2 linked regions of the Tsuneonella mangrovi genome follow. The protein of the gene in region 2 interacts with the protein of the main gene of each other region in a pairwise test. Links are inferred from orthologs where the notes say so. Each region holds a gene or a part of one and is shown on either strand. Other genes may lie near its edges.

Region 1 (15,191 bases), 1.8 Mb from region 2 along the record:
TGCGAAGACCCGGTAGTGTTCCTCGAAAACGAGCTGGTCTATGGGCGCAGCTTCGAGATCCCCGACATCGACGACTACGTGCTGCCGATCGGCAAGGCGCGGATCGTGCGCGAGGGCAGCGACGTGACCATCGTCAGCTATTCGATCGGCGTCGGCTTCGCACTCGAAGCCGCCGAGACGCTCGCCGGGGAAGGCATTTCGGCAGAAGTGATCGATTTGCGCACGCTGCGCCCGCTCGACACCGCAACCGTGCTGGCAAGCCTCGCCAAGACCAATCGCCTGATCGTGGCGGAAGAAGGCTGGCCGACGTGTTCGATTTCATCGGAAGTCATCGCACTGTGCATGGAGCAGGGCTTCGACCACCTCGATGCGCCCGTGCTGCGTGTAACCGACGAGGACGTGCCGCTGCCATACGCTGCAAACCTCGAAGCACAGGCCTTGATCAACCCCGAGAAGATCGCCGCCGCTGCCAGGAAGGTGTGCTACCGCGATTGAGCTGGCCGCGTTAGCTGACCAGCGCCGATGCTCCATTGTATTGGTCGCAGCTGGCGACCGGAGCCGGATTGTTGGTGTCGCGCTGGTAGACTTGCGTGAGGTCGCGATTCTGCCGCACGTTAAAGGCGGCGATCGCGTGCAGCTCTTTCGCGGTGGTGAATGCCGCGCCAATTATCGGCTGGTAATCGTACTCCACCTCGACGAACATCACTGCCTCGCCTTTGTCGGCGGTGATTTCCTGGCCCGCTGGTCCCATGCCAGGGAACGCGCTGCTCAGCCCGTCGCCCGCGACGCCGTAAGTCGATGCGAAATGCTTCATACCCGCGCAGCGCTGCCAGTGGATGTATTGATCGCTGTCAGTGTTCGGCACGACCTCGAGGCTGGATAGGATCACCCGCCCGTGGTTGTAGAGGTCGAACGAATTTCCGCCCTGGACCGTTGCGCCGTAGAGCAGGTCGTCGATATCGCTTTCGTAGATCTTGGTCTCGCCTAGCAGCGAGTTTTCGCCCACGCGCGAGGCGTTGTCGGCGATCAACACTGCGATCTGGTTGACCCGCATCTGCTGGAGCGCCTGGTTGGCGGATTCCGCACCCCACAGGCCCGCCGTAAGCAGGACCGGGGCCGCGAGCGCGAATTCGGTCGCCGCGGTACCCGAGAGCGATTTGCGCAGGCGCGATAAAAGCTTGCGAACAGCGTTCATGGGCAATTCCCCACTTTGGCCGGCACATACTGGTCCGCATAGGGCTGGTTACGCAGCACGGTGCTTGCCTGGGTCGTGAACGTCGGGGACAGGCCGACGAAGTTGGCTGCACCGAAGGCGCGGGGATATGTCACCGTCACGATGTAGAGTACCGCATCGCGCGCGCCTCCCCCTCCGGAAACGCCGCGGTCCGCATCCCAGACGCCGTTGCCGTTGGCATCCTCGAACGGTTCGCCGTTGTCGCACATGCCGTCCCCGTCGATGTCGGTGTAATCTTCCGGCTGGTGGACGTCGCTGAAGTCGGTGTAGGCGCGCCGCGAAAACGTCACCGTCGCATCGGGCTTGAGCATGTGCACGGCATTAGTGACCCGGGCATCGATCTGGCTGGAGGTTTGCGTCGCACCCTCGATCGTCGAGGCTCGGGCGGCTGTCTGGATGGCACCCTGGAGCTGCGACTGGATATAGAAGTTGTAGCCCATCTCGAACATGCCGAGGACCATCAGCAGCAGCACCGGAGCGACCAGCGCAAACTCTACAAGTGCGGCACCGCGGCTATCGCCAAACAGGTTGCGAAGCGCCCTCATTTCTGAATCCGCAGGTCGCTCATGTTATTGACGATGGTCGCAAACGTGGCGTTGAGTTCGGTCGCATCCGCTGCTTCGAAGTAGTGCCCGGGGCCCGCGCAATCCTTCATGATCGGGTTGAGCGTAGTGCCGAAGCCAATAATCCAAACGGTGATGTTCTTCTTCTTCACTTCGTTGCACACGTAGGTGAAGCGCGCCTCGACCGTCTGCTTCAAGGTCATCGGGGAGGATGGCGACCAGCGGCGCTGATCCACCGGCTCGAAGCCGTAGCTCGAATAGCTCAGGTCGTAGGGCTCGGTCATCCCGTCGGTCAGGAAAATGAGGTTGCGGCTGGTCGGTGACGACGGACTGACATCGGCGTTTTCGCTCGCGAACAGTCCGGTTGGCGAGATGAGCCGTCCGCCCCAGATCATGCCGATATCGTGATACGTGCTTCCCTGCGCCTTGAGGCTCGCGAGGTAGTTGTCGAGCTGGGTGGAGGTCAGCTGCGTAAGCTTCATCGCCGGGGGCGGGCAGGCAGCCGTGCCCAGCTGGGCCGGATTTACGTATTCGTCGGTCGTGATAACTTGCTGGGTGGTGAACGATCCGCTGCCGTCATACTTCTTCGACCGACCATAGATCACTCCGGGATATTCCGGCCGCCACTGGGTGGAAGGATCTGTCGGGTCGGGCACCCGATCGATATCGAGATCGAGCGCCTTGCTCAGGTCGACGTTCGAATAGTCGGAAATCTCGTAGGTATCGCGCTCTTCCATGCACCCGTTCGACGAATTCCGCCAATCGGAGACATCCATCGTGATGGGCTTGTAGCGCCATGAAAATGTCGTGACGTACGCCGGATGGGTGACCGCGTTGTAAGCCTCGACGTAGTTGGTCATCTGGGTTGCGACGACCGTGCACTGGGTTCCGGCCAGCACTGTCGAATAGGTCGTGCCGTTGGTGGTCTGCTGGTAAGTCTTGACTGTCGCGGTACCGGATGGCGGACCGGCCCAGTTCTCCGTCGAGCTTCCAATCTGCTTGGTGGTCACGGTCACCGTATCGCTCGGTTTGTCCTGGCAAGAATAGACCCCGTCGGCCAGGTTGGCCGAGTAGGTCGAAACGTTGCTGGTCGTCTTGGTGCCCGACACGTAGACTAAGGGGGTAGTGTCCGTTTGCTTGCCGACGGTTTGCCCGGTGGGGATCGATTCGCGCGATTGGTAGGTCCACGTGTTCGTTACCCAGTCGTCTGCGAGTAGCGCCCCGACGTTGACGTTGGTCGAATAGGGCACGAACCCGATGCGGATTCGCGTTCCGGCAGCGGCCGATGCCTGCAACTGGTCGTAGAAACTGTGCACGGTGGACTTGAGCTCGTCGATCTTGGACATCGAGTCGCCCGGATTGGTCTGGTTCATCGACCCGGTGACATCGAGCACCATCATCACGTCGGTATTGGGGAAGTTGATCTGCGCCTGGCAGTCCACCGCCACTGGCACGTTGTTGTACCCGAATGCCTGCATGATCAGCGTCGGCACATCGACGGTCGCGTGGCCTGAAATCGCGTAGTTGGTGTCGAGCGTCATCGCGAATGTACGGTTCTTGGTGCCATATGCGCCGGAAACGAAATTGACGTTGAAGAACCGGTTGCCGGTATCGGCGACATCTGTCGGAATATCCCCTGTCACGACTGCTTGCGAACCAAGGCGCTTGCGTGCCGCGAGCACGCCGGCGTCGCAAGCCTGCTGCAGGCGGGCCTGGGCAAGATAGGAACGGCCAAGATCAACCCCGCCGCCGACCATCGCCACCAGCGGCGCGATCGAGGCAGCGATGATCATCAGCGTATTGCCCGCAGTGTCGCGAGCAAGCCGCTGGAGGAATCCCTTCCAGTTTGCCGGAGACGAGGTGCGATCTTCCTTCACACCATCGCACATACCCGCGCGCGCGTGTCCGCATCGCGAACGAAGAAGGTTAACCAGACCTATTCAGTGATCGAACGCGATGCCAACAACATACTGTTGTTAAACGATTTCTTTGACTTAATATTGCAGCTTCCTGCGATTAAACCCTGGGCAGGGTAAAAGGCGTGCGCGTTGTTTGCACCGCGAAATCGCAGTACGCAGACCGCCAACGATCGCGAGAATTGAGGATCAGGAAACCGTCGAGTTCGGATCGAACATGTAGATATCGCGCTGATAGTTGATCGACGGGGCAACCTGGCCGACCAGCGGGATATTGAACGGCGGCTTGTAGCTCAGCTTGACCAGCATCTGCTTCACGCCGTCGACTTGCGTAGTGACTGGCGTGACCGTCACGTTCAGCGAGCCCGGATCGAGATTGTACTTGCCGCTCGTTGCGACATAGACCGCGCGTGCCTGCAAGGCGGAAGCGTCGAGCTTGTCTCCGCGCTGGTATTCGACCATCGCGAACCGGCTCATATCAGCCAGGATGTTACGCGCCGCGTTGTAGTTCTGGACATAGAACCCGACCATCACCGTGCCGACCAGCAGCCCGATAAAGGCGGGGGCGAGCAGGGCGAATTCGACCAGCGCAGCCCCGCGGCGATCGGTCCGGAAGGCACGGAAAATCTTGCGCATGGCCATCACCCCACCTGCACCAGGCGTGTTACCGAGTAGTTGATCGGCTTGGAGATCCCGTAGTTCGCCCATGTCGGGGTGTAGGTTCCGGTGAAGGTTGCCTGCACGAACTGGTAGACCTGCTGCCCGGTCGAGCAACTCGATGCGGAATCATACAGCTGCGATGAGTTTCCGCAGCGATACTTTCCCGCCAGTGTAATGTCCGAAGCCGGGATCTGTGTCGATGCTGCAAGCATATCCTTGAGCTTGGTAGAGCTCACGCCCGATCCGGCCGAAGCGGCCATAATGATCGATTCGGCTTCGTTGGCGGCGCTCTGCAGTTCCTGCTGGCGCGACACCAGCGTGCCGACCTCGAAGATGCCGATCGCCATCATCGCCAGGATCGGCGCGACCAGCGCCGTCTCGACCGCCATCGTTCCCGTGCGGCTGCGCTTCAGGTGGCGCACCAGCGCGATCATGCCACCAGCCTCACGCCGGGGATCGAATTGATGGAATTGGTCTCGCTATCGTCGCACAACGTCTGGAGGTAGGCGCCACCGCTCACCTTGATCGTGTAGGACGTGATCTGGAAACACAGGCCGTCAGCAGCCTGCGCAGCACCGTTCACGGTCATGTCTCCTTTGGGCAAGTGAATCTTGCCCTGGATATGCGTGTTGGCGTTACCGTTGATGATATTGCTCGTCTCGATATCCGAGTTGTCCGAGATGATCAGCATGTTCTCGTACTTGCTGGCGAAGTCGGAATCGTACCCGGCCGCGAGCAGGTCCGAAGACTGCATCGGCGTGAGGTTGAGCGAGCTCTTTACATTGGTGTCGTTGCCGGTGCCGTTTGCGCCGCTGCCACCCAGCTTCAGGCTCGCGCCATCAAGCAGGACGAACATTACCTTGTAGCCGGCGACGACCGCGTTGGCGGTCAGGTCGAGCGTGCCCTTCACGTAATATATGCCCGAAGCGAACGTGGTATTGCACTTGACCACGATGCCATCGGCATAAAGGCCAGGCGTCGGATTGGCCTGCTTGGGATTGCCGTTCGAGCAGGCATAGGTCTTGCTCGGCTCGTCATCCGGCACAGGCGGGGCGAACAGGTCGTTGGTGTAATTGCCGATCGACTGATCGACCACGAGGTTGCCAGTGAAGTTCGATGAAACGTCGGCTGCGTCCTGGTTGCAAACGGTCAACGTATTGATGTCGATGGTGGCGTTCTGGTCGAACTGGACAGCCCCGGGCTCGCACGAGATCGCCATCACGCCGCAGTTTGCGATAACCGTCGCACCGTTGCCGATCGTGAAGGTGCCGGAAGCGTTTTTCTTCAGCGTGCGCAGGCATGCCTTGTGATCGGTGCCTTCCTTGTAGGCCGCTTGGGCTTTGGCATAGATCCGGCTGGTGCGGTTCATCAGCATACCGGTAAACGGCAGTTCCACATCGACATACGAGCTGACCACAACTGAGTTGTCGGTCCCGCCCGAATAGGACGCAAGCTGGATGTCGGGCGTTGCAGCCTTGCCGTTGGTGACCTGAAGGTTCGCGTTGAATTCGCGCGTTGCCCGGTTCTGGTAGCTCGATCCGGTATCCTTGTAGGCCAGCGACCACGCACCCGCGATCGCCCCTTGGTCGACCGCGTGCTGCAATTCGCGCTGCATCATGTACCATTGCGCTGTATCGACGCCGTAGCCGGTCGCCCCGATCAATGCCGGCATGGCGAACAGCGTCATCATCGTTGCGTTGCCCGAAGTGCTCTTGGCAAGGGCGCGCATCCGTCGATTGAATTTGGCGATCATCTCTACCTCAGGCACAAGATTGGAGATAACCCCCTAGAGAAGTTGGGTTTGCGAGATGCAAAACAACAGGGTTAATCGAATATGACCGTCAATGCCTGAGCTCTTGAACGAACCACTGCCTCCTGAGCGCAACCTCGCGCTGGCCTATATGGACGGCCAGCTCCGGCCGGCAGCAAGTGCTGCGTTCGCGCTCGATGCACGGCTCGCAGCATTGGTGGCTCAGGCGAGCGAACCGCTGCTGGCGCAGATGCGGCTGGCGTGGTGGCGCGACCAGCTTCGGCTGAAGCCATCGGAGCGGGCGCTGGGTGAACCATTGCTCGCTGCGTTTGGCCAACATTGGACAGGGCAGGAAGGTGTGCTCTTGGCAATGGTCGATGCTTGGGAGGAATTGCTCGGTGACGCGCCGCTTCCGAAATCCGCTATCGCGCGGTTCGCAGAGGGGCGGGCGCAAGCATTCGCTGCGTTGGCGCGCCTCGCCGCGATGGATCGATGGGCCGCTGATTGCGTGCGCGCCGCACAACGCTGGACACTGGCAGACTTCGCCCTGCACACCGGGAACGGCGAGGAACGGGACCTAGCACGCGCTCTTGCAACCGAGTTCGACCGACCGAAGCGCTTGCCCAGGCAGCTGCGGGGGCTTGCCATCCTCGAATCCCTTGCAACCCGCTCGCTGGCAAACGGGAGGCCGCTCATGGAGGGCCGCAGCGGCGCGATGCTCGCGTTGCGGGTTGGCTTGTTCGGACGATAGCTTATGATGGCCGCTCGATCGCACAATCGGCCGGAGAATCAGGCGCATGAACAGGCTCGTCCTGGGTGCGGTGCTCGCCCTTGTGTTTGCCGGGATCGGCCTGTTCTGGTGGCAGGGCAGGGCAGCGGTTGAACAAGGCGCGCCGCCGCCTATGGTCGGACCACCGATCCCCGATCCGAGCGACCTGCCGACAGATATTGCCAGCGATGTCCACGGGCCAACTCCGCCCGAAGCGAGCGGACTGACGCGCGAGCAGCAGCGCTTCTTCCGCTACGACCGCAACCGCGACCTCAAGATTACCCGTAACGAGATGCTCTCGACCCGCTCGGACGCCTTTCGCAAGCTCGATACGAACGGGGACAACCTGCTCACGTTCGAGGAATGGGCCCACGTCACCGCCGAGCGGTTCGACAAGGCCGACAAGAACCACGATGGCGAGCTGACCCAAGCCGAATTCGCGACGACTGCGACGAAACCGGCCAAAGGCAAGCCAACCTGCAAGTGCTGATCAGGCGGGAACGGCGTCCATCGCTTCCAGCCATGCGCCGAAATCGGCCTTCGCCCGATCGGTGTAGGCCTCCTTGCGCGCCTTCTTCTTCACCTCGTGAAGCGGCGGGAACAGCCCGAAATTGACGTTCATCGGCTGATAGCTATCCGATTCAGCATCGCCGGTAATGTGCGCCAGCAGCGCGCCCATTGCGGTGGTGCGCGGGGGAGGGCTCCACTCGGTGCCCGCCAGCTCGTTTGCGATCATCATCCCCGCCAACAAACCGACTGCGGAGCTTTCGACGTACCCCTCACACCCGGTAATCTGCCCGCCGAAGCGAATGTGATCGGCACCCTTCAGGCGCAGCTGGCGGTCGAGGACGAGCGGTGAATTGATGAAGGTGTTTCGGTGTAGCCCGCCAAGTCGCGCAAACTCGGCGTTTTCAAGGCCCGGAATCGTGCGGAACAGCTCCACCTGCGCGCCGTATTTGAGCTTGGTCTGGAAGCCGACCATGTTCCACAGCGTGCCGAGCTTGTTGTCCTGCCGCAACTGGACCACGGCATATGGCCAGCGTCCTTGCGGGAACTCGGGCGTCGCATCGCGCGGATTGTCGAGCCCCACCGGCTTCATCGGGCCGAACCGTAAGGTCTCGGGTCCGCGCGCCGCCATGACTTCGATCGGCATACACCCCTCGAAATAGGGGGTGTCGGCCTCCCACTCGCGGAATTCGGTCTTCTCGCCGTCGAGTAGGCCCTGCACGAAGGCTGCGTACTGCTCGCGGGTCATCGGGCAGTTGATGTAATCCTTGCCCGAACCCTTGTTCCAGCGGCTCTGGAACCATGCCACATCCATGTCGATGGAGTCCCGATGGACGATCGGGGCGATTGCATCGAAAAACGCGAGGCTGTCCTCGCCGGTCGCATTGGCGATGCTTTGGGCAAGCGACTTCGCGGTCAGCGGACCGGTTGCGACAAGCGTCAGTCCGGAAGCGGGCAGGGCATCGACCCGTTCGCGCACGATGGTGAGGTTCGGGTGTTCTTCCAGCGTGCGCTGCACCCCGGCCGAAAACACGTCGCGATCGACAGCCATCGCCGAACCGGCCGGGACACGCGCGGTTTCACCTGCTTGCATGATGATCGAGTCCAATCGCCGCATCTCGTGGTGCAGCAAGCCGACTGCATTCTTCTCATCATCATCGGATCGGAACGAGTTGGAGCAGACCAGCTCAGCCAGGCCATCTGTTTGGTGCGCAGGAGTCATCTCACCGCTGCCGCGCATCTCGGACAGGCGCACCTTGAATCCGCGCCGCGCGAGCTGCCACGCTGCCTCGCTTCCGGCCAAGCCGCCGCCGATGATGTGGACGTCGTGATTCATGGGCTGCCCGACTAGGCGCGCTATCCCCGCCCGGCAAGCGCCAAGCGATTGCGCACGATGTCCGATTGCGGCACTCGGTTGCAAGGAGGAGCATTGCACCCGTGTCGAGACACCCCCTGATCGAGAACCGACCCTGGCTGCTTGCCAGCATTGCTGCGGCGATCGCCTTTTTCACCTTGCCGGTAACGCTCCAGGGCGGTGTCTATGCGATGGCCATCAAGGGACTCGCGGTGGGCCTGTTGGTGCCCTACGCGCTCCAGCGAAAGCGCACGACCGACGGGCTGCTGCTGGCGCTGGTAATGGCGTTGGGGGCGGCGGGCGATGTCGCAATGGAGCTCGATACCGTCATCGGTGGAGCACTGTTCTTTGCAGGACACCTTTTCGCCATCGCGCTCTACTGGCGTAATTGCCGCATAGGCCCGACTGGATCGCAGCGCGGCGCGGCGCTGGCGCTGCTGGTAATGACGCCGCTTGTCTCATGGATGCTGGCACTCGATCCCGGCGTCGCGGTCTATGCATTTGCGCTGGGGGGAATGGCCGCGACCGCATGGCTCAGCCGGTTCAGTCGATATCGCGTCGGGATCGGTGCCGTGCTGTTCGTCGTCTCCGACTGGCTGATCTTTGCGCGGCTGGGCGGAGTCTTGCCCGAAACGGTCACCGGGTGGCTGATCTGGCCGATCTACTACACGGGCCAGTTGATGATCTGCACGGGGGTAATCCGCGGCTTGAGGCGCGATCACGCAGCGTAGGCGGCAATCGTCGTGCGGTGCAGTTCGCGCCGGTATCCTTCATAGCCGCCAGTCGCCTTGTGAAGCACCGAACGGTTGTCCCACATCACCAGCATCCCCGGCTCCCACTTCTGGGCAAAGACGAACCGCTCGCCGCCCTGCCAGGCTTGCAGCTCGCGCAAGAGGGGGAGGGCGTCTTCCTGCGCCATTCCGTCGATCCCGATAATGTAGCCCAGTGTCGAGAAGAACGCGCGTTTGCCGGTTTCGGGATGGGCGGGAACCAGCGGGTGCAGCCGCGTTTCCATCGCGGATTCACCGGGCCGAATATCCATCGAGCGGCCCTTGTCCTTCGCGCCGTAGGTACCGTCTGGCGCATAGGCGTAGCGCGCCGAATGTATCGCTACGAGCTCGCCAATCTCGATCTTTCGCGCTTCGGGCAGGGCCTCCCACGCTGCGACCTGGTTGGCGAACAGCGTGTCGCCACCCGTCGGTGGCACATCGATCGCCAACAGGCACGTTCCCGCAGGCGGATGGTCCTGGAAGCTCCAGTCGCTGTGCCAGTTTTCCGCGAACAGCGGCGCGGTCTCGTCGGCCTCGCGGCGGATCGCGGCGATGTGCTTCCGCCCTGGAATCGGGGCAAAGAACGGATCTTCGCCAAACCCGCCCATCGCCAGGGTGAAGCGTTCCAGCGCGTCGTCGTCCATCCGCTGGTTGGGGAACGCAAGCACCAAGTGCTCGAGCCATGCCGAGCGGATCGCAGCAATCGTCGCGCTATCGAGCGGACCGGCAAGGTCGACGCCGGTTACGGTTGCGCCGCAGGCCTTCCCCGATGGCACGACCGTGATGGTCACGAGTTCCCGCCGCCTTCCATGTCGTCGTCGCTCTGCGGCGGGGTGTAGGGCTCGGTTTGCTCGCTATCGCGCCCCACCATCTCTTCGACGACCGCCTCTTCGGCCTCGTCTTCCGGCTCTTCTTGCTCGTCCAGCCGCACCGCACTGACAATCTGCTCGCCCTCGGCAACATCGAACAGCCTGACACCCGCCGAGCTACGCCCGATCACACGTAGGCTATCAAGCCCGATGCGGATCAGCTTGGCCTGGTCGGTCACCAGCATCAGTTGGTCGGCCTGTGTCGCGTTAAAGCTCGCCACGACCGGGCCGTTGCGCTTGATGTTGTCGATATTGGTGATGCCCTGGCCACCACGCCCGATCCGGCGGTATTCGTAGGCCGAGGACATCTTGCCATAACCGTTGGCGCACACGGTCAGGATGAACTGTTCCTTTTCCGCCAATTCGGCGAAGCGTTCAGCCGAAAGATCGGGTTCACCTTCCTTGTCGGCCTTCCAAGGTGCGAACCGCAGGTACTGTTCACGTTCCTCGGATTCGGTGCCGACCTTATGCAGGATCGATAGCGAAACGACCTCGTCGCCGTCCTTCAGGTTCATGCCGCGCACCCCCGTCGAGGTGCGGCTGGTGAACTCACGCACGTCCTCTCCGGCAAAGCGGATCGCCTTGCCATTGCGGCTGGCGAGCAGCACGTCATCGGTCGGATCGAGCAGCGCGACCCCGATCAGGTAGTCGGCCGATCCTTCCTCGAACCGCATCGCCAGCTTGCCGTTAGACGGGATGTTGGCGAAGGCGTCCATCGAATTGCGTCGCACGCTGCCCTTGGCGGTGGCGAACACCACCGACAGCGCACCCCAGGTATCCTCGTCTTCGGGCAGGGGAAGGACCGCCGCTATCGTCTCGCCATCGTCGAGCGACGGAAGCAGGTTGACGATCGGCCGCCCGCGCGTGGTCGGGCCTCCCTCGGGCAGCTTCCACACCTTCAGGCGATAGACCTTGCCCGCAGTCGAGAAGAACAGCACCGGGTTATGGGTGCTGGTGACGAACATGTTCGAAACCGCATCTTCTTCCTTCGTCGCCATCCCCGCGCGGCCCTTGCCGCCGCGATGCTGTGCGCGGAAGGTGGAGAGCGGAGTGCGCTTGATGTAACCGTCGAGAGTGACGGTCACGACCATCTCGTCGCGCTCGATCAGGTCTTCGTCTTCGAGCCCGTCCCAAGCGGGTGCGATCTCGCTCACGCGCGGAGTGGCGTAGGTGTCGCGGATTTCCTCCAGCTCCTCGCGCATTACGCCGTAGAGTTTCACCCGGTCTGCGAGGATCGAGAGGTACTCCTCGATCGCGGTCGCCAGCTCCTTGAGTTCATCACCGATCTCGTCACGACCCAGCGCGGTTAGGCGATGGAGTCGTAACTCGAGGATGGCGCGGACCTGGCGTTCGGACAGGCGATACGTGCCGCCCGCTTCGGCGGCGCTCGGCTCGATCGCTTCGACCAATGCAATGTACTGCGCGATTTCCCCGATTGGCCATTCCTTGGCCAGCAGGCGGCTGCGCGCTTCGGCAGGGTTGGACGATCCGCGGATCATCGCAACGACCTCGTCGAGGTTGGACACCGCGACGACCAACCCGAGCAAGACATGCGCCCGCTCGCGTGCCTTGTTCAGTTCGTACTTGGTGCGGCGGGTAATGACCTGCTCGCGGAACTGAATGAACGCCTGGATGATGTCACGCAGGCTCAGCGTTTCCGGCCGGCCGCTGCGGATTGCCAGCATGTTGGCCGGGAAGCTCGCCTGAGCAGGCGTATGGCGCCATATCTGGTTGAGTACCACCTCGGCAGTGGCATCGCGCTTGAGGTCGATGACCACGCGCACGCCGTCACGGTTGGATTCGTCACGGATGTCGGAAATGCCCTCGATCCGCTTGTCCTTCGCCGCTTCGGCGATCTTCTCGACCAGGCCCGCTTTGCCGACCTGGTAGGGGATCGAAGTGAACACGATCGACTCGCGATCGCCGCGCCCCTTCTCGATCTCGTGCCGCGCGCGCATCAGGATCGAGCCGCGCCCGGTTGTGTAGGCCGCTCGTGCGCCCGACTTGCCGAGGATCAGCGGCGCGGTTGGGAAATCCGGCCCGGGGATGATCTCGCACAGCTCTTCGCTGGTGATGCCCGGGCTCTCGATCATCGCCAGGCAGCCGTCGATCACTTCGCCGAGATTATGCGGCGGGATGTTGGTCGCCATGCCGACCGCGATGCCGCCTGCGCCGTTGACCAGCAGGTTGGGGAACCGCGCTGGGAGGACGGTCGGCTCCTGCCGCGAGCCATCGTAGTTGTCGGCGAAATCGACGGTGTCCTTGTCGAGATCGTCAAGCAGCGAATTGGCGACCCGCGCCAGCCGCGCTTCGGTGTAGCGCATCGAAGCCGGCGGGTCGGGATCCATCGAGCCGAAGTTGCCCTGGCCGTCGATCAGCGGCACGCGAAGGCTCCACGGCTGCACCATACGGGCAAGCGCGTCGTAGATCGCACTGTCGCCGTGCGGGTGGTAGTTGCCCATCACGTCGCCGACGATCTTGGCGCACTTGCGGTATGGGCGCCCCGCGACAAAGCCGCCTTCCTGGCTAGCGAACAGGATGCGCCGGTGGACCGGCTTCAAGCCATCGCGCACATCGGGAAGCGCGCGACTGACGATCACGCTCATCGCATAATCGAGGTAACTCGTCTTCATCTCGTCGACGATGTCGACTCGGGCGTAGTCCCCCGACGGGGCAGGCGGGTTCAGGGTTTCGGTTTCGTCGCTCAAGGTATGTTTTCTGACAGTTTCGCGCACAGGGCGCCGGATATGGTTTGAGCCTAGGCCAACGGCCCATTGGTGGCCAGTTTTCGAGGTCTGCAGAGGGGCAAAATCGCGCCGTTTTCCACACTTGCGTGCCGCTCGGCGCAGCCTTGCGATGACGGGATGCTTTCAGTGATGTTCAATGGGCATTCAGCGGATAGATAGCAATGGATTTGCAATGTTCGGTCGAACGCGGCAGTAGCGCGCTCGGACCTATGGCCTGCACCCCCTGCGGGCTTGCAAACCTATCCACCCACGGGAGAAGAATTGATGTCCTCGAATATCCTGCGCCGCAGTGTTTCGCGCATCGGCATGGCAGTTGCGCTCGCTACCGGAACCGCAGTGGTCCTTACCGCCGCCGCGACCCCGGCCTACGCAAAGAAAGACAAGGAAGCAAAGCCCGACTATTCGAAGCCGTTCGTTGCCGCATACCAGCCGTTTGTCAAAAAGCTGCAAGGCGGGGCTGACCCGGCCGAACTGAAGGCCGACCTGCCGGCAGTCGTCGCCACTGCCTCGACCGATGACGACAAGCTCATTGCCGGACAACTGACTTACAACGTGGGGGTCAAGGCGCAGGACCAGGCGATGGAGCGGCAGGGTTTGAACATGATGCTCGATAGCGGCAAGATGCCGCAGGACAATATCGGCAACAACTACTACGTCGCCGCGCAGCTTGCTTACCAAGCACAGGACTGGGCAGATGCGATCAAGCGCGCCAAGCAAGCGGATGCCGCAGGTTTTACCAAGACCAATCCCAACCTCCTGATCGCAGAGGCATATTTTGCGCAAAACCAGACCCAGGCGGGGCTCGATACAATGGATACTGCGATCGCCAAGGAGCAGAGTGAAGGTCAGCCCGTTCCTGAAGACTGGATCAAGCGCGCGCTGTCGATCGCCTATCGCGCCAACCTGAAGGACCCGAGCCTAAAGTATGCAGCGCTGCTGGCTTCGACCTATCCGTCAAAGGACACTTGGGGAGATGCGATTTCGATCGAGCGTACGTTCTATGACTTCGACGGAGCGCCGTTGCTCGACCTGATGCGTCTTGCTGGGCAAACCAACTCGCTGCGTAACAAGCGTGATTACCTCGACTACGTGTTTTCGGGGGATGCTCGCCGTGTCCCTGCGGAAATCCTGAAGGTCATAAACGAAGGTGTAGCAGCGGGGCAGTTGAGTGCCAGCGACATGTCGATCCAGCAGACCAAGGCTGAGGCTGAAAAACAGGCGGCGGCAGACAAGACCGGATTGCCCGAGCTTGGTAGCGATGCCGACAAGCCGAACGCCAACCTTGCTACGCTTGTCGCTGCCGGCGACACCTTCCTGAGCTATGACCAGCCCGCCAAAGCGCTGGGGTACTACGAACGGGCCATCGCATTGCCGGGCGTGGATGCCAACCAGGTCTTGACTCGCATGGGGATCGCCCAGGTCAGAACCGGAAAGTTCACCGAAGCCGAAGCGTCCTTCGCAAAGGTGCAGGGCAACCGCCAGCCGATTGCCAAGTTGTGGGCAGCCTATGCCAAGTCGCAGGCTGACAGTGCTGCTGCGGCCGCACAACCGGCGGCAGCCGCTACGCCGCCAGCGACGGACGGCGACGCAAGCCAGTAAACCGGCACCGATCGGACAAAAAGCAGCGGCGCGCATTCCGATCAGGGTGCGCGCCGTTGTCGATTCAGCGCTGGAGATAGCTCAGCGTAGCCGCTTGATCCATAACTGGTTGCCTTCGCGTCGCTCGGTCTGGAAGTTGGGCAAGGTCTCGATCAGATCGCTGAGCCGCGCATAGCCGTAGTTTCGGGTATCGAAACTCGAGCGATTGCCCGCGCGCTGCCCGACTTCAGACAAGCTTGCATATCCTCGCTCGTCGCGTTTGCTGGCATTGTATGCATCGATCAGCAAGTTGAGCAGGACGTCGCTCAACCCATCAGCCTTGACCGCGTCGGTGGCCTTGCCGTCGTTCTTTTTCTCGGCATCGATCAACGCATCGACATCGATAAAGCGGGTGCACGCTTCGCGGAACCCTTCGGGTGTCTTGGCCCGGCCAAAGCCGTAGACCGGATAGCC
Region 2 (14,983 bases):
CACATCCGCGCCCTCGATCGCGACATGGCCGGCATCGGGCTCGACCAGGCGGTTGACCGTACGCAGCAAGGTGGACTTGCCCGATCCGGACTCGCCGACCAGCGCGACGAACTGCCCGCGCGGGACAGACAGCGACACGTCATCGACCGCCGTCACCGCGCCGAAGCGCTTCGTCACGCCAACGAAGCTGAGCATGTCCGCCGGATCGGCCATCGCTGGCGAGCCTAGCCGCGTTGACGGCGCATTGCGACCCTGCGGCTTTGATTGCCTTTGCAACCATCCCTCGGCTATGCGGCGCGGCAACAGGAGAGAACTTTTGCGCGCAACCCCCGATTTCGATTTCCAGCTCGGCGAAGCGGCCGAAATGATCCGCGAAAGCGTCAGTCGGTTTGCCGACGAGCAGATTGCTCCGCTGGCCGAGAAGGCCGACCGCGACGACTGGTTCCCGCGCGACGAACTCTGGACCGCAATGGGCGATCTGGGCCTCCACGGGATTACCGTGGAAGAAGAATGGGGCGGGCTTGGCCTCGGCTATCTCGAACACGTGATCGCGGTCGAGGAAGTCAGCCGCGCAAGCGCCAGCATCGGCCTCAGCTACGGCGCGCATTCGAACCTGTGCGTCAACCAGATCCGCCGCTGGGGCAACGACGAGCAGAAGGCGAAATACCTGCCCAAGTTGATCAGCGGCGAGCACGTCGGTTCGCTCGCCATGAGCGAGGCCAGCGCAGGCTCGGACGTTGTTTCGATGAAGCTCAAGGCCGACGCGGTGCAAGGCGGTTTCGTGCTCAACGGCACCAAGTTCTGGATCACCAACGCGACATGTGCCGATACGCTGGTGGTCTATGCCAAGACCGACGGCCACGCCGGATCGCGCGGGATCACCGCGTTCCTGATCGAGAAGGACATGCCCGGCTTTTCCATCGGGCAGAAGATCGACAAGATGGGAATGCGCGGCAGCCCCACCGCCGAGCTGGTGTTCGACGATTGCGAAGTCCCCGAAGAAAACGTGATGGGGCCACTCAACGGCGGGGTCGGCGTGCTGATGAGCGGATTGGATTACGAGCGCGTGGTGCTCGCGGGCCTTCAGCTCGGGATTATGCAGGCCTGCCTCGACACCGTCATCCCCTACCTGCGCGAGCGCAAGCAGTTCGGCAAACCGATCGGCTCTTTCCAGCTGATGCAGGCCAAGGTCGCGGACATGTATGTCGCGCTGCAATCGGCGCGCGCCTACACCTACGCCGTCGCCAAGGCGTGCGACGCAGGCCAGACCACCCGGTTCGACGCAGCGGGCACGATCCTGCTGGCGAGCGAGAACGCGTTCAAGGTCGCCGCCGAAGCGGTGCAGGCGCTGGGCGGAGCGGGCTATACCAAGGACTGGCCGGTGGAGCGTTACCTGCGTGACGCCAAACTGCTCGACATCGGTGCGGGGACCAACGAGATCCGCCGGATGCTGATCGGTCGCGAGTTGATCGGAGCAGCGGGATGAGCGACGACGAAGAATACGTTTACGACGAAGTGACCGGCGAATGGATGCCGGCTTCCGAACTGGCCGCGCGGCAAGCCGAAGAGGACAAGGTCGAAGTCCGCGACGCGGTCGGCAACCTGCTGTCGGATGGCGACCAGGTGACGCTGATCAAGGACCTGGAGGTCAAGGGCGCGGGCCAGACGCTCAAGCAGGGCACGCTGATCAAGTCGATCCGCCTCACGGGCGATCCGCAAGAGATCGACTGCAAGTATCCCGGTATCAAGGGCCTCGTCCTGCGCGCCGAGTTCGTGAAGAAGCGTTGAGGCGCCAAGTATGACTGCACCCGTCCTCACCTCCAAACTCGACCGCGAAGATCCGCAAGCAAAGGCGCGGTTCGCGCACAACAAGTGCCTTGCGGACGAGTTGCGCGCACGGGTTGCCGAAGCCGCGCTTGGCGGGCCGGAGAAGCATCGCGAGAGGCACGTTTCGCGCGGCAAGTTGCTCCCGCGCGATCGGGTCGAGCGGCTGCTCGATCCGGGCTCGCCGTTCCTCGAGATCGGCCAGCTCGCCGCTACGGGCATGTACGAGGGCGACGTCAACGGCGCTTCGATGATCGCCGGGATCGGGCGTGTCTCAGGCCGGCAGGCGATGATCGTGTGCAACGATCCCACGGTGAAGGGTGGCAGCTACTACCCGATGACGGTCAAGAAGCACCTGCGCGCGCAGGAGATCGCGCAGGAGAACCGTCTGCCGTGCATCTACCTGGTCGATAGCGGCGGCGCGAACCTGCCCTACCAGGCCGAGGTATTCCCCGACCGCGAGCACTTCGGGCGAATCTTCTTCAACCAGGCGAACATGTCCGCGCTCGGCATCCCGCAGATCGCCTGCGTTATGGGCAGCTGCACTGCGGGCGGTGCTTACGTGCCCGCGATGTCCGACGAGACGGTGATTGTGCGCGAGCAGGGGACGATCTTCCTTGCCGGTCCGCCGCTGGTGAAGGCCGCGACGGGCGAAGAAATCAGCGCCGAGGATCTGGGCGGGGGCGACCTGCACGCGAAGAAATCGGGCGTGGTCGACCACCTGGCCGAAAACGACGAACACGCGCTCACCATCGTGCGCGACATCGTGTCGCATCTCGGCGCGAACACCGGCGCTGCGAAAGACATCGATCTGCGCGAACCGCGCCCGCCAAAGTTCGACCCCGAAGACCTCTACGCCCTCATCCCCGAAGACGTGCGCGCACCCTATGACGTGCACGAAGTGATCGCCCGGATCGTCGACGGCAGCGAGTTCCACGAGTTCAAGGCGCACTACGGCTCCACGCTGGTGTGCGGCTTCGCGCACATCTGGGGGATACCGGTGGCGATCCTCGCCAACAACGGCGTGCTGTTTTCCGAAAGCGCGCAGAAGGGCGCACATTTCATCGAGCTTGCCTGCCAGCGCCGTATCCCACTGCTGTTCCTGCAGAACATCTCGGGCTTCATGGTTGGCGGCAAGTACGAGGCGGAAGGGATCGCCAAACACGGCGCGAAGCTGGTGACCGCGGTTGCTACCGCCACCGTTCCCAAGATCACCGTGGTGATCGGCGGCAGCTTCGGCGCGGGCAATTACGGGATGGCGGGCCGTGCCTATAGCCCGCGCTTCCTGTTCACCTGGCCCAATGCGCGCATCAGTGTGATGGGCGGCGAGCAGGCCGCATCGGTCCTTGCGACCGTCCACCGCGACGCGGACAAATGGACGCCGGAAGAAGCCGAGGCGTTCAAGGCCCCGATCCGCCAGAAGTACGAAGACGAAGGCAATCCCTACTACGCCACCGCGCGGCTGTGGGACGACGGAGTGGTGGACCCGGTGCAGACCCGCGACGTGCTCGGCCTCGCGTTCGCCGCGACGCTCGAAGCGCCGATCGCCGAGCGCCCCGCCTTCGGGGTTTTTCGGATGTAACGCCCTCTCGCGCTTGCCTGCGCGGCAGGCTCGTGCGAAGCCCCGCTTCGGGGAGAGAGGGATTTGCCGACACAGTCGCCACGCAAGCGAACGATCGCCTCGCGCATCGTGCGGCGGATCATCATGGCGCTCTATCGCTGGAAAGGCTGGAAGATCGACGGGCACCTGCCCGACTTGCCCAAGTTCGTCATCGCCGGGGCACCGCACACCTCGAACTGGGATTTCGTGTTTTTCATCGGCGCGACCGCCGAGGAAGGCATCGAGCCGAACTTCATGGGCAAGCACACGCTGTTCAAGGGCATCATGCGCCGTTTCATGTTCGACATGGGCGGGATTCCGATCGACCGGACCAAGCGCGCCAACTACGTCGACCAGGTGGCGGAAGTATTCGCAAAGCGCGACAAGCTCGCACTGGTGATCGCAGCGGAAGGTTCGCGCACCACCGACGGCAGCTGGAAATCGGGTTTCTACCATATCGCCCGCGCAGCCAATGTGCCGATCGTGCCGGCGTGGGTGTGCAACGAACGGATGGTGCTGGGTTTCGGCCCGCCAATCTGGCCCAAGGGCAGCCTCGGCGAGACTCTGCTTGAAATCGCGCACTTCATGCGCTCGAAACTACCCGACTACGAACGCTTCAAGGTGCTCGAAGCGCAGGCCGAGCGACTGGTAAGGGAGGGAGGCGAATGATCCACCTGCTGATGATCAATGCGGCGATCCTCGTTGCAATAGTGCTGGTCTTGTGGGCGATTTCGGTGCGCATCGGCGATGTTTCGTTCGTCGACAGCTTCTGGGGCACGGGCATGGCGCTGATGGCAATCGCCAGCTGGCTCCATGGCCCCGGCAGCCACGATAGCGCGCTTGCCACGATCCTGCTGGCGATGACCTGCGCATGGGGCTTCCGCCTCGGCATCTACCTCTATCGCCGCTGGCACCGCGAAGGGCAGGATCCGCGCTACGAACGGATCCTGCGCAAAGACCGCGAGAAGGGGCGCTTCGCGTTTGCCGCGCTGACCAAAGTCTGGCTTGGGCAGGCTGTGCTTCTGTTCCTCGTATCCTCGCCCGCGCAGGCGGGAATCATCGCGGCCGGCGATCGCCCCGACGTGCCATCGCTCGCACTGGCCGGGATCGCGCTTTTCCTCGTCGGCATCTATTTCGAGTGGGTCGGCGACCTGCAGCTGGTTCGCTTCCGCGCCGATCCCGCCAATGCCGGCAAGGTGCTCGACAGCGGACTTTGGCGCTATACCCGCCACCCCAACTATTTCGGCGATGCCTGCGCATGGTGGGGCATCTGGCTGGTGGCAGCATCGGTCAGCTGGACGGTCGCGGCGTGGACCGTCGTCGGGCCGCTGTTCCTGACATTCACGCTCACCCGCTGGTCGGGCAAGCCGCTGCTCGAAGCCGGATTGGTCCGCAAGCGCCCGGACTACGCCGCCTATGTCGAGCGAACCAGCGGGTTCATCCCCTGGCCGCCGCGCAAACGCTGAACGAAACTCCCGCGGGGGTCTTCACGGCTCGCCCTGCAATCCCTAGATTGGGCCGCAGGAAGACCGACGGGAGCCTACGGTGAACTCAATCGACCTCAGTCACGGTGACGAGCGTGCGCGCCTGGTGGCGGTAGCCGAACGGCTGGTCGAAGAGCGCGGCGAGGCCGTCTCGATCGGACAGGTCGCCAGTGCCGCCGGTGTGCCGCGGGCGCGGGTCGAGGCACACTTTGCCGAAGATATCGAGCTGGTCGATGCGATCCTCGAGGAATGGTACGCCGACCACATCAAGATCATGGAGGAAGTGCTCGCAACCGACCTTCCGCCCAAGCGCAAGATGTTCGAATTCTACGTCCGCCGGTTCCGGCTGACCCGCTCGCGCTACCGGGAAAACCCGGCAGCTTTCGAGACCAAGTGCGAACTCGGCGCGAACCACTTCACGCGGGTCGAAAGCTATGTCGACCTTGCCGACCACTACCTTTGCGAACTGATCGCACAGGCACAGGCCGATGGCGCGTTCCCCGGTTTGCAGATCGACGAAGCTCTCTCGCTCATCAACCAGATGGTGCATGTCTACACGATGCCCGAAACTCTGGTGTACCTCGATGACCGTTTGAGCGAGGCCAAGCTCGCAACGATCGTCGATACGCTGTTCGACGGGCTTTCTGGCGAAGATCGCGGCGCTGCCGGGGTCACCCGGATCAGCGCGGCCTGACCCCCAGGGCGCTTACTGGCCGAGCACAGTCACTCGCCCGCCAGCGGGCAGCTGACGCGCTTTGCCGTCGGGTGTTTCGAGGTAGGCTTCCATCGCGTCGACGTCGAGCGGACCGACCACCGGATCGGTGCCCTGCTCGAACACCGTGAACCCGTCGCCCCCGCTGGCAAGGAACGAATTCATGGTTACCCGGTAGGTCGCCGCCGGATCGATCGGCTCGCCGCCTAGCGCCGCGCTGACCACCCGCTGCCCGATCGGTTTCGACGGATCGAGCGTCATGGTGAAACCCTTCGATACCGACATCACGTTGGCCAGTTCGGTCCCGTCGGGATTGGCGTATTGCTGCTCGAGCATGGCAAGCAGTTGTTTGCCGGTCAGGTTCTCGGTCACCAGCGTGTTGCCGAACGGCTGCACGGCATAGATATCGCCGAAGGTCACCGAACCGTCGGCTGCGGGCATCAAGTCGGAGCGGATCCCGCCTGGGTTCATGAACGCCACCTGCGCCCCTGCATCCTTCGTCGCGGCGAGCTGTGCGTCGGCAATCAGGTCGCCGAGCGGATTTTCGTAGCCGCGCTTGAGCGCCGGTCCTGAAACCTTGCCGACCGGACGATTGGTGACGTCGCGCGCGGCAGCCGCGTACTGGGCGACATATGCCGCAATCTTCGGATCGGGCGAGAAAGCGGCGAAATTCGGGTCGAGCGGGCGCTCCGGCCCGGCGGCCGGGCTGGGGCTCTGGACCGGAATGTTCTTCGCGGTAATCGACAGAACGGTGCGCTTGGCCGGGTCGATCGTCATCGCGATGTCGGTGATCTCGGTCCCGCCGTAGCCGGCCTGGCTGACAATGAACGGGCGCGAGGGATCGACCGTCGCGAAGTTGCACACGTAATTGCGGTGGGTGTGCCCGGATATCACCAGGTTCACCCGCGGGTCGAGCCGTTCGAGGATCGGCCGCAATCCGCCCGAGATCGCGCCGCAGCCGGTAAAGTCGGCACCCGGTTCGGGCACCAGGCCCTGGTGGATCGCGACGACGATCGCGTCGACGTCCTTGGTCTCAAGCGTCGCGACCGCCTTGTTGATCGCCGTCGCCTCGTCGGTGAAGGTCAGGCCCTTCACACCCGTCGGCGAAACGATGTTGGCGGTATCGCGCAAGGTCAGCCCGATCACTCCGATGGCAATTGCGTCGGGGCCGCTTCCAAAGCGTTTGATCGCGTAAGCCGGAAACAGCGTCGAACCGTCGGGCATTTCTACATTGGCCGCGAGGTATTCGAACTGCGCCCCCTTGTACGGGTTTTCGACCGCGCACGGCTGGCGCAGCGTGTTCTTCTCGCAGCCGCCCATCTGCAGGCGCTTCAATTCCTTCCACCCGCGATCGAATTCGTGGTTGCCGACCGCGCTGTATTCGAGCCCGATGCGGTTCATCACCCCGATGGTCGGCTCGTCGAGGAACAGCGAGCTGATCAGCGGGCTGGCGCTGATCAGGTCACCCGCAGCGATGACCATCGAATCCTTGTTTTGCGCGCGGGTCTTCTCGACCGCCGAGGCGAACCACGCCGCACCGCCGGCATAGACGGTCTGCTCGCCGCCGTGCCCGTCCGTCAGGTCGAGCGGGCGCTTCAGCGGCTCGAGGTTGCCGTGGAAATCGTTGATCCCGACGATCCGCACCGTCACCGGCTGGTCGGGCGGCGGCGCGCTGGCGGTGTGCGGGGGGACGGTTGCGCAAGCCGCGAGGCCGAGCGCGAGCGGAATCGCGAGCAATTGACGAAACATAGCCCGCGCGATGCACCCTCGCGGATGCCGGTTCAAGTCAATTTGCGGTGGATTGCGGGAACCCGCAGCCGCCTACACGTCGAGGTTGGCTACGTTGAGCGCGTTGTCCTGGATGAACTCCCGTCGCGGTTCGACGACATCGCCCATCAGCCGGGTGAAGATCTCGTCGGTGACGTCGGCATCCTCGACCTTGACCTGCAGCAGCGCGCGGTTTTCCGGGTCGAGCGTGGTCTCCCATAGCTGTTCCGCGTTCATCTCGCCCAGCCCCTTGTAGCGGCTGATCGACAGGCCCTTGCGCCCGGCGACAAGCACTGCATCGAGCAATTCGGTCGGCCGGGTGATCGCGCCCTCGCGGGCGACGATCGCTTCGTCCTCGCCTTCGCTGTCGTCACCCGTTTCGGGTTCCGGTTCGGCACCGCTACGGACCAGCTGGGCGGGTTCGGTAAACGCATCGGCCTGTTCCGAAGCCAGCCGGTCGAGCTTGCGCGCTTCCGCGCTGTCGAGGAACTTGGCGTCGATTGCGTGGACATCGGTTACGCCGCGCCACAGCCGGGAGACGTGGACTGCGCCGCTTTCGAGCAGCTCGGCCGACCACTTGCCTTCGGGATCACCCATTCCCAATCGGTGTTCAGCCTGCTCCAGAGCGGCCTGGCGGGCGGCCCGGTCGAGCCCTGGCGCAAGCGCCCCTGCCAACGCCAGCTGTTCGATCACCCCCGAATCGTACTTGCGCGGAATGAACGCCAGCAGGTTGCGCAGCCGCAAGGCGTGTTCGACCAGCGTGCGCAGGTCCTCGCCCGAGCGCGCGCCGCCGCGCGTCTCCAGCACCCGGCCCGCGAGCCCGGCGTCGACGAGGTAGCGATCGAGCGCGCCCTGGTCTTTCAGGTAGACCTCGCTGCGGCCCTTGCTCACCTTGAACAGCGGCGGCTGGGCGATGAACAGGTGCCCGGCCTTGACGATCTCGGGCATCTGGCGGTGGAAGAAGGTGAGTAGCAGCGTGCGGATATGCGCGCCGTCGACGTCCGCGTCGGTCATGATCACGATCTTGTGATAGCGCAGCTTCTCGAGGTTGAACTCGTCGCGCAGGCCCGTGCCCATCGCCTGGATCAGCGTGCCGACTTCACGCGACGAAATGATCCGGTCGAACCGTGCACGCTCGACATTGAGGATCTTGCCGCGCAAGGGAAGGATCGCCTGATACTTGCTGTCGCGCCCCGACTTGGCCGATCCGCCCGCCGAATCGCCCTCGACCAGGAACAGCTCGCACAGCGCGGGATCGCGTTCGCGGCAGTCGCTGAGCTTGCCGGGCAGGCTGGCGACGCTCATCGCGCCCTTGCGGCTCATTTCACGGGCCTTGCGCGCGGCCTCGCGGGCAGCGGCGGCATCGATGATTTTCTGGACGATGGCCTTGGCGTCGGCCGGGTTTTCCTCCAGCCACTCGGTCATCTTCTCGCCCATCAGGCTTTCGAGCGGCTGACGCACTTCGGAGCTGACCAGCTTGTCCTTCGTCTGGCTCGAAAACTTTGGGTCGGGCAGCTTGACCGAAACGATCCCGGTCAGCCCTTCGCGCATGTCTTCGCCCGAAAGGGAGACCTTTTCCTTCTTCATCAGGCCCGACGCGCTGGCATAGTTGTTGAGCGTGCGGGTGAGCGCGGCGCGGAACGCGGCGAGGTGCGTGCCGCCGTCGCGCTGGGGGATGTTGTTGGTGAAGCAGAGCACGTTTTCGTAGTACGAATCGTTCCACTGCAGCGCGACGTCGATGGCGATGCCGTCCTTGTCCGCGCTGACCGAGATCGGCTCGGGCACCAGCGGCTGTTTGTTGCGATCGAGGTACTTCACGAACGCAGCGATCCCGCCTTCGTAGAACAGGTCGTGCTCGAGCGGCTCTTCGCCCCGATTATCGCGCAGCAGGATGCGCACGCCCGAATTGAGGAATGCCAGCTCGCGATAGCGGTGTTCGAGTTTTTCGAAATCGAACTCGGTGACGTTCTTGAACGTCTCGGTGCTGGCCATGAAGGTCACGCGGGTGCCCTTCTTGAGCCCGCTTTCGTCGCCGTTGCTGGCAACCGGCGGGGCATCGCCGACGATCTTGAGCGCGCCGACCGCGTCGCCGTGCTCGAAGCGCATCCAGTGCTCCTTACCGTCACGCCAGATGGTCAGCTCGAGCCATTCGGAGAGCGCGTTGACCACCGAGACGCCCACGCCGTGAAGCCCGCCCGACACTTTGTAGGCGTTGTCGTCGGACGTGTTCTCGAACTTGCCGCCCGCGTGGAGCTGGGTCATGATGACCTCGGCCGCCGAAACGCCCTCTTCCTTGTGCATCCCGACCGGGATGCCGCGGCCGTTGTCTTCGACCGAAACCGAACCATCGGCGTTGAGCTCGATCAGCACCAGGTCGCAGTGCCCCGCGAGCGCTTCGTCGATCGCGTTGTCGGACACCTCGAACACCATGTGGTGAAGGCCCGATCCATCGTCGGTATCGCCGATATACATCCCGGGCCGCTTGCGCACTGCATCGAGGCCCTTGAGGACCTTGATAGAGTCTGCGCCGTATTCGCCTTTTTTCGGCTCGTTTCCGGGGGTGTTTGCGGTGTTCTCGTCCATGACCAGTATATAGGAACCGAAGGCCGGATTAGGAAGCCGCACAGACCCCTTCCATCCACAGGTCAAACCTGCTGAATTGGGGCGGCAAAATACCGGGAGAGAGACGCAATGAAGGGTTCGATTCTTGCTGCGGCAGCCGCCGCGATGGCCGCGGCGCCGGTCGCGGCGCAGGTGCCGACCGGGCAGATGGGTCCGCTGCGCCCCGATCAGCAGCAATTCTTCGGACTTTACAAGGAACTGGTCGAGACCGACACCAGCATCGCCAGCGGCGATTGCACCATCGCGGCGCAGCAGATCGCCACCCGGATGGAGGCCGCGGGCATCCCAAAGGACGCGATCACGCTGTTCTCTGTCCCCGACCACCCCAAGGAGGGCGGGATCGTGGTGGTCTATCCCGGAACTTCGAAAACGCTCGAACCGATGTTGCTGCTGGCGCATATCGACGTGGTCAACGCCAAGCGTTCCGACTGGGTGCGCGACCCGTTCAAGCTGATCGAGGAAGGCGGCTACTACTACGCGCGCGGCACGATCGACGACAAATACATGGCTTCGGTCTGGGCGGACACTCTGATCCGCTTCGCACAGGCCGGGTACAAACCCGAACGCACCGTCAAGATGGCGCTGACTTGCGGCGAGGAGACCGATACCGCGTTCAACGGCGCCGAGTACCTTGCAGCCAACAAGCTGCCGCTGATCGACGCCGCATTCGCCTTGAACGAAGGCGGTGGCGGGCGTACCGACGGCAAGGGACACCTGCTGGTCGAGACGATCCAGGTCGGCGAAAAGATCTACCAGGATTACACCCTGACGACCACCAACCCGGGCGGGCACAGCTCGCAACCCAAGCCCGACAACGCGCTATACGAAATGGCCGACGCTCTCGAGAGAGTGCGCGGCTATGAATTCCCGGCCGAGTTCAACGACACCACCCGCGCGTTCTTCACCAAGGCCGGGGCGATGCGGCCCGATGCGATCGGCAAGGCAATGGTCGCGCTGACCAAGAACCTCGACGATGCCGAGGCGATGGCGGTGGTCAACAAGGACAAGGCGCTCCATTCGATGCTGCGCACGACCTGCGTTGCGACGATGATCGAAGGCGGGCACGCGGTGAACGCGCTGCCGCAACACGTCACCGCCAACGTCAATTGCCGGATCTTCCCGGGCCACACCCCGGCCGAGGTCAAGGACACGCTGACGAAATTGATCGACGATCCCGGCGTTGCGATCACCTATCGCCGCGAAGGCAAGCCGCTTGCGGTAAACCCGCCTCTCGATCCCACGCTGATCGGGCCGATGGAGAAGCTCGCCGCGAAGTACTTCCCCGGCGTGCCGGTCGTGCCGACGATGTCCACCGGGGCGACCGACGGGGTCTATACCGGCGGCGCGGGCATCCCGACTTACGGGGTGCCGAGCATCTGGGGCGACCCTGATGGCAACGGCGTCCATGGCCTGAACGAGCGGGTCGAGGTCAAGGCGGTCTACACCGCGCGCGACTATCTTTATGCACTGGTCAAGGAGCTGGCCAATCCATGAGTACTGATTTGAGCGCCGAAGCGATCGGCGCACGGCTGGCCGAACCGTTCAGCTCGTTCCCGCAAGTGATCGCGGACTGGGCCGCCGTGCAGCCCGACAAGCCTGCCCTGCGCGACGAGAACGGCGAGCTGGCCTGGGGCGAACTCGGCGACCGGGTCGAACGGATCGCTGCAAGGTTGCAGGAAACCGGGCTCGAACGCGGGCAATCGGTCGCGATCCTCGGCTATTCGAGCATCGCTTACGCGCTGGTGTTCCTCGCTGCGGTGCGCGCAGGCGGGGTGGCCGCCCCGCTAACCACCAGCGCCAGTGCCGAACAGCTCGCAGGTATGGCATCCGACAGTGGGGCACGGCACCTGTTCATCGACAGGGCGAAGCTGGCCGAACTGGGCAGCGATTTCATGCCCGGACTCGACCACATCGTGCTCGACGAAGAGCTCGACGCGTGGATGGCCCCGACGGGCACCCGGGCCGCTCCGTTCGAGCCGGACGAGAAAGACCCGTTCAACATCATCTATTCGAGCGGCACCACCGGCATCCCCAAGGGCATCGTCCATTCGCACCTGATGCGCTGGCGCCAGTTCGCCAGCACCGCATCGAGCTTTGCCGCGCAAGGGCTGGAAGCGGTCTCGATCGCCTCGACCCCGCTCTATTCGAATACCACGATGGTCGCGTTCCTGCCGCCGCTGCTGTCGGGCGGGACGGTGCGGGTGATGGGCAAGTTCAACACCGTGCGCTGGCTCGAATACGCATCTGCCGATCGCAGCAACGTGACGATGCTGGTCCCGGTGCAATACCAACGGCTGATGGACGAGCCGGCGTTCGACGAATTCGACCTGTCGGCGATGAAGCTCAAGTACTGCACCTCCGCACCGTTCTCCGCAGAACTCAAACGGCAGGTGCTCGACCGGATGCCCGGCGCGCTGACGGAAATCTATTCGATGACCGAAGGCGGCGTCGTCTGCCTGCTTGCGTGCCACGAATTTCCCGAAAAGCTGCACACCGTCGGCCGCCCCGCCCCCGGAAGCGAGCTCATGGTGCTCGACGACGAAGACAACCCCGTGGCTCCCGGCACACCCGGCAACCTGGTCGGCCGCAGCGGCACGATGATGAGCGGTTACAAGAACCAGCCGGGCAAGACGCGCGACGGATACTGGACCGATCCCGCGACCGGCGAAACCTGGCAGCGGATGGGCGACATCGGGCGGATCGACACCGAAGGGTTCGTCGAGCTGGTCGGCCGAGCGAAGGACATGATCATCTCGGGCGGGTTCAACATCTATCCCAGCGACCTGGAGGCCGCGCTTGAGACCGATCCGCGGGTGGCGGAAGCCGCGGTGGTCGGTGTCGAAAGCCGCCGCTGGGGCGAGACCCCGGTCGGCTTCGTGCGGCTCGCAGACGGCGTCGCCGAAAGCGCGCTCGATGCGATCATGGCCGACGTCAACGCCACGCTCGGCAAGACCCAGCGGCTTTCGCGCCTGCTGGCGATCGACGAAATGCCGCGCAGCCACATCGGCAAGCTGCTCAAGACCGAGCTCCGCGAACGGGCCTCGGCGATCGAGATCGCGTAGCTAGCAATTTCGGGAAAGTGAAAGCGGAGCGGCGACCTACAAGGGGGGAGGGTTGTCGCCGCTCCGCTTCTTTTCGCCGTGCCGCCTCTGTGTGCGGTGGCGATTACGACTGGCAACCCTTGGGGGGGACGCGGTTGCAAGCCGATTTATTGACCGGGCTGGGCATCAAGGGGGGGAGAGGACAACCTCAGCCCGGCTCGAGAGCGCAGATAGGCGGCGGCTAACGCAGAGACAAATGCGAAAAAAGCGCCTGATGTTGCGTATAGAGCAACATACTTGCATGATTTGCAATCGCAAAAATCCACCGGATCAGGGCATATATCTCTTTTTATCATGCCATTAGGCCCGACGCTTGTCGCGCGACTTGCGCGAAACTGCACAGTTGCATCGCGCGCGTCAGCGTAATCGAAGGTCTTCCCCGGATGCCGCTCGATCCGACCGGGCCATTGCAGCGGCGTTGCTACCGATCCGGGGGCATGAGCAGAGATTCAGCGCACGCGTGGAAACCTGCATTCGATCCGCTGGACCTTATGCGCCGCCGCGCTTAACGCACCGGCGCATGGACCAGTCCTCCCTCCCCGATTCCATCCTCATCGTCGACTTCGGCAGCCAGGTGACCCAGCTGATCGCCCGCCGCGTCCGCGAGGCCGGGGTCTATTCCGAGATCGCTCCGTTCAACCAGGCGGAGGAAGCCTTTGCCCGACTGAAGCCCAAGGGGATCATCCTCTCCGGCTCTCCCGCCGGGGTGCCCGAAGAAGGATCTCCGCGCGCACCGCAGATGCTGTTCGAAGCGGGGCTGCCGATCCTCGGCATCTGTTACGGCCAGCAAGTGATGAGCCACCAACTCGGCGGGCGGGTCGAACCGGGCAAGGACGGCGAATGGGACGGCGAATTCGGCCGGGCCTACATCACCGTCACCAAGCCGTGCGCGCTGTTCGACGGGCTGTGGGATGTCGGCGAGCGCCACCAGGTATGGATGAGCCACGGCGACAAGGTCACTCAGTTCGCCCCCGGGTTCGAGATCGTCGCCACCAGCGACGGCGCACCATTCGCGGTGATCGCCGACGAGGCACGCAAGTTCTACGGCACCCAGTTCCACCCCGAGGTGGTGCATACCCCCGACGGCGGCAAGTTGATCGCCAACTTCGTCCATCACGTCTGCGGCCTCGCCGGCGACTGGACGATGGCGCACTATCGCGAGACCAAGGTCGCCGAAATCCGCCAGCAGGTCGGCGATGGAAAAGTGATCTGCGGCCTTTCGGGCGGGGTCGACAGCTCGGTCGCGGCGATCCTGATCCACGAAGCGATCGGCGACCAGCTGACCTGCGTGTTCGTCGACCACGGGCTGCTGCGCCTCAACGAGCGCGAGCAGGTCGAGAGCCTGTTTCGCGACCATTACAACATCCCGCTGGTGGTGGTCGATGCCGAAGAGCGCTTCATGAAGGGCCTCGCCGGGGTCACCGACCCTGAAAAGAAGCGCAAGTTCATCGGCGGCGAATTCATCGCGGTGTTCGAGGAAGAGGCGAACAAGCTCGGCGGGGCGGATTTCCTCGCGCAAGGCACGCTCTACCCCGACGTGATCGAAAGCGTTTCATTCACCGGCGGGCCGAGCGTCACGATCAAGAGCCACCATAACGTCGGCGGGCTGCCCGAGCGGATGAACATGAAGCTGGTCGAGCCGCTGCGTGAGCTGTTCAAGGACGAGGTCCGCGCATTGGGCCGCGAGCTCGGCCTCAACGATCTGTTCGTCGGCCGCCACCCCTTCCCCGGCCCGGGCCTCGCGATCCGCATCCCAGGCGAAGTCACCAAGGATCGCTGCGACATCCTGCGCAAGGCCGATGCGATCTACCTCGACGAAATCCGCAAGGCGGGGCTTTACGACGCAATCTGGCAGGCTTTCGCGGTGCTGTTG

What was found.
Region 1: the proteins of gyrB (region 2) and gyrA interact in binary tests that used the Escherichia coli proteins (3 or more experiments, as listed by UniProt). The link is inferred for Tsuneonella mangrovi from one-to-one orthologs.

The regions. Positions count from the first base shown.
Region 1 is NZ_CP022889.1:223,581-238,771, reverse strand. The notes cover bases 10,111-13,422. They hold gyrA (DNA gyrase subunit A), read right to left. Parts: upstream 13,101-13,422; coding sequence 10,311-13,100; downstream 10,111-10,310. Other genes in these bases: CJO11_RS01095 (hypothetical protein), read left to right, coding at 13,404-13,422; CJO11_RS01105 (TauD/TfdA dioxygenase family protein), read right to left, coding at 10,111-10,314. In the rest of the region: CJO11_RS01160 (pyruvate dehydrogenase complex E1 component subunit beta), read left to right, coding at 1-495; CJO11_RS01155 (TadE/TadG family type IV pilus assembly protein), read right to left, coding at 506-1,195; CJO11_RS01150 (TadE/TadG family type IV pilus assembly protein), read right to left, coding at 1,192-1,779; CJO11_RS01145 (pilus assembly protein), read right to left, coding at 1,776-3,674; CJO11_RS01140 (TadE/TadG family type IV pilus assembly protein), read right to left, coding at 3,903-4,349; CJO11_RS01135 (TadE/TadG family type IV pilus assembly protein), read right to left, coding at 4,355-4,807; CJO11_RS01130 (pilus assembly protein TadG-related protein), read right to left, coding at 4,804-6,126; CJO11_RS01125 (hypothetical protein), read left to right, coding at 6,218-6,874; CJO11_RS01120 (EF-hand domain-containing protein), read left to right, coding at 6,921-7,382; methylenetetrahydrofolate--tRNA-(uracil(54)-C(5))-methyltransferase (FADH(2)-oxidizing) TrmFO, read right to left, coding at 7,383-8,735; CJO11_RS01110 (lysoplasmalogenase family protein), read left to right, coding at 8,837-9,484; more of CJO11_RS01105, read right to left, coding at 9,472-10,110; more of CJO11_RS01095, read left to right, coding at 13,423-14,738; CJO11_RS01090 (NYN domain-containing protein), read right to left, coding at 14,820-15,191. UniProt on the Escherichia coli protein: A type II topoisomerase that negatively supercoils closed circular double-stranded (ds) DNA in an ATP-dependent manner to maintain chromosomes in an underwound state.
Region 2 is NZ_CP022889.1:2,026,071-2,041,053, reverse strand. What follows is about bases 7,207-10,310. They hold gyrB (DNA topoisomerase (ATP-hydrolyzing) subunit B), read right to left. Parts: upstream 9,971-10,310; coding sequence 7,442-9,970; downstream 7,207-7,441. Other genes in these bases: CJO11_RS09905 (M20/M25/M40 family metallo-hydrolase), read left to right, coding at 10,079-10,310; CJO11_RS09915 (bifunctional metallophosphatase/5'-nucleotidase), read right to left, coding at 7,207-7,369. In the rest of the region: CJO11_RS09950 (ATP-binding cassette domain-containing protein), read right to left, coding at 1-213; CJO11_RS09945 (isovaleryl-CoA dehydrogenase), read left to right, coding at 317-1,486; CJO11_RS09940 (alkylphosphonate utilization protein), read left to right, coding at 1,483-1,788; CJO11_RS09935 (carboxyl transferase domain-containing protein), read left to right, coding at 1,799-3,406; CJO11_RS09930 (1-acyl-sn-glycerol-3-phosphate acyltransferase), read left to right, coding at 3,470-4,093; CJO11_RS09925 (DUF1295 domain-containing protein), read left to right, coding at 4,090-4,890; CJO11_RS09920 (TetR/AcrR family transcriptional regulator), read left to right, coding at 4,970-5,602; more of CJO11_RS09915, read right to left, coding at 5,615-7,206; more of CJO11_RS09905, read left to right, coding at 10,311-11,503; CJO11_RS09900 (class I adenylate-forming enzyme family protein), read left to right, coding at 11,500-13,071; guaA (glutamine-hydrolyzing GMP synthase), read left to right, coding at 13,631-14,983. UniProt on the Escherichia coli protein: DNA gyrase negatively supercoils closed circular double-stranded DNA in an ATP-dependent manner to maintain chromosomes in an underwound state.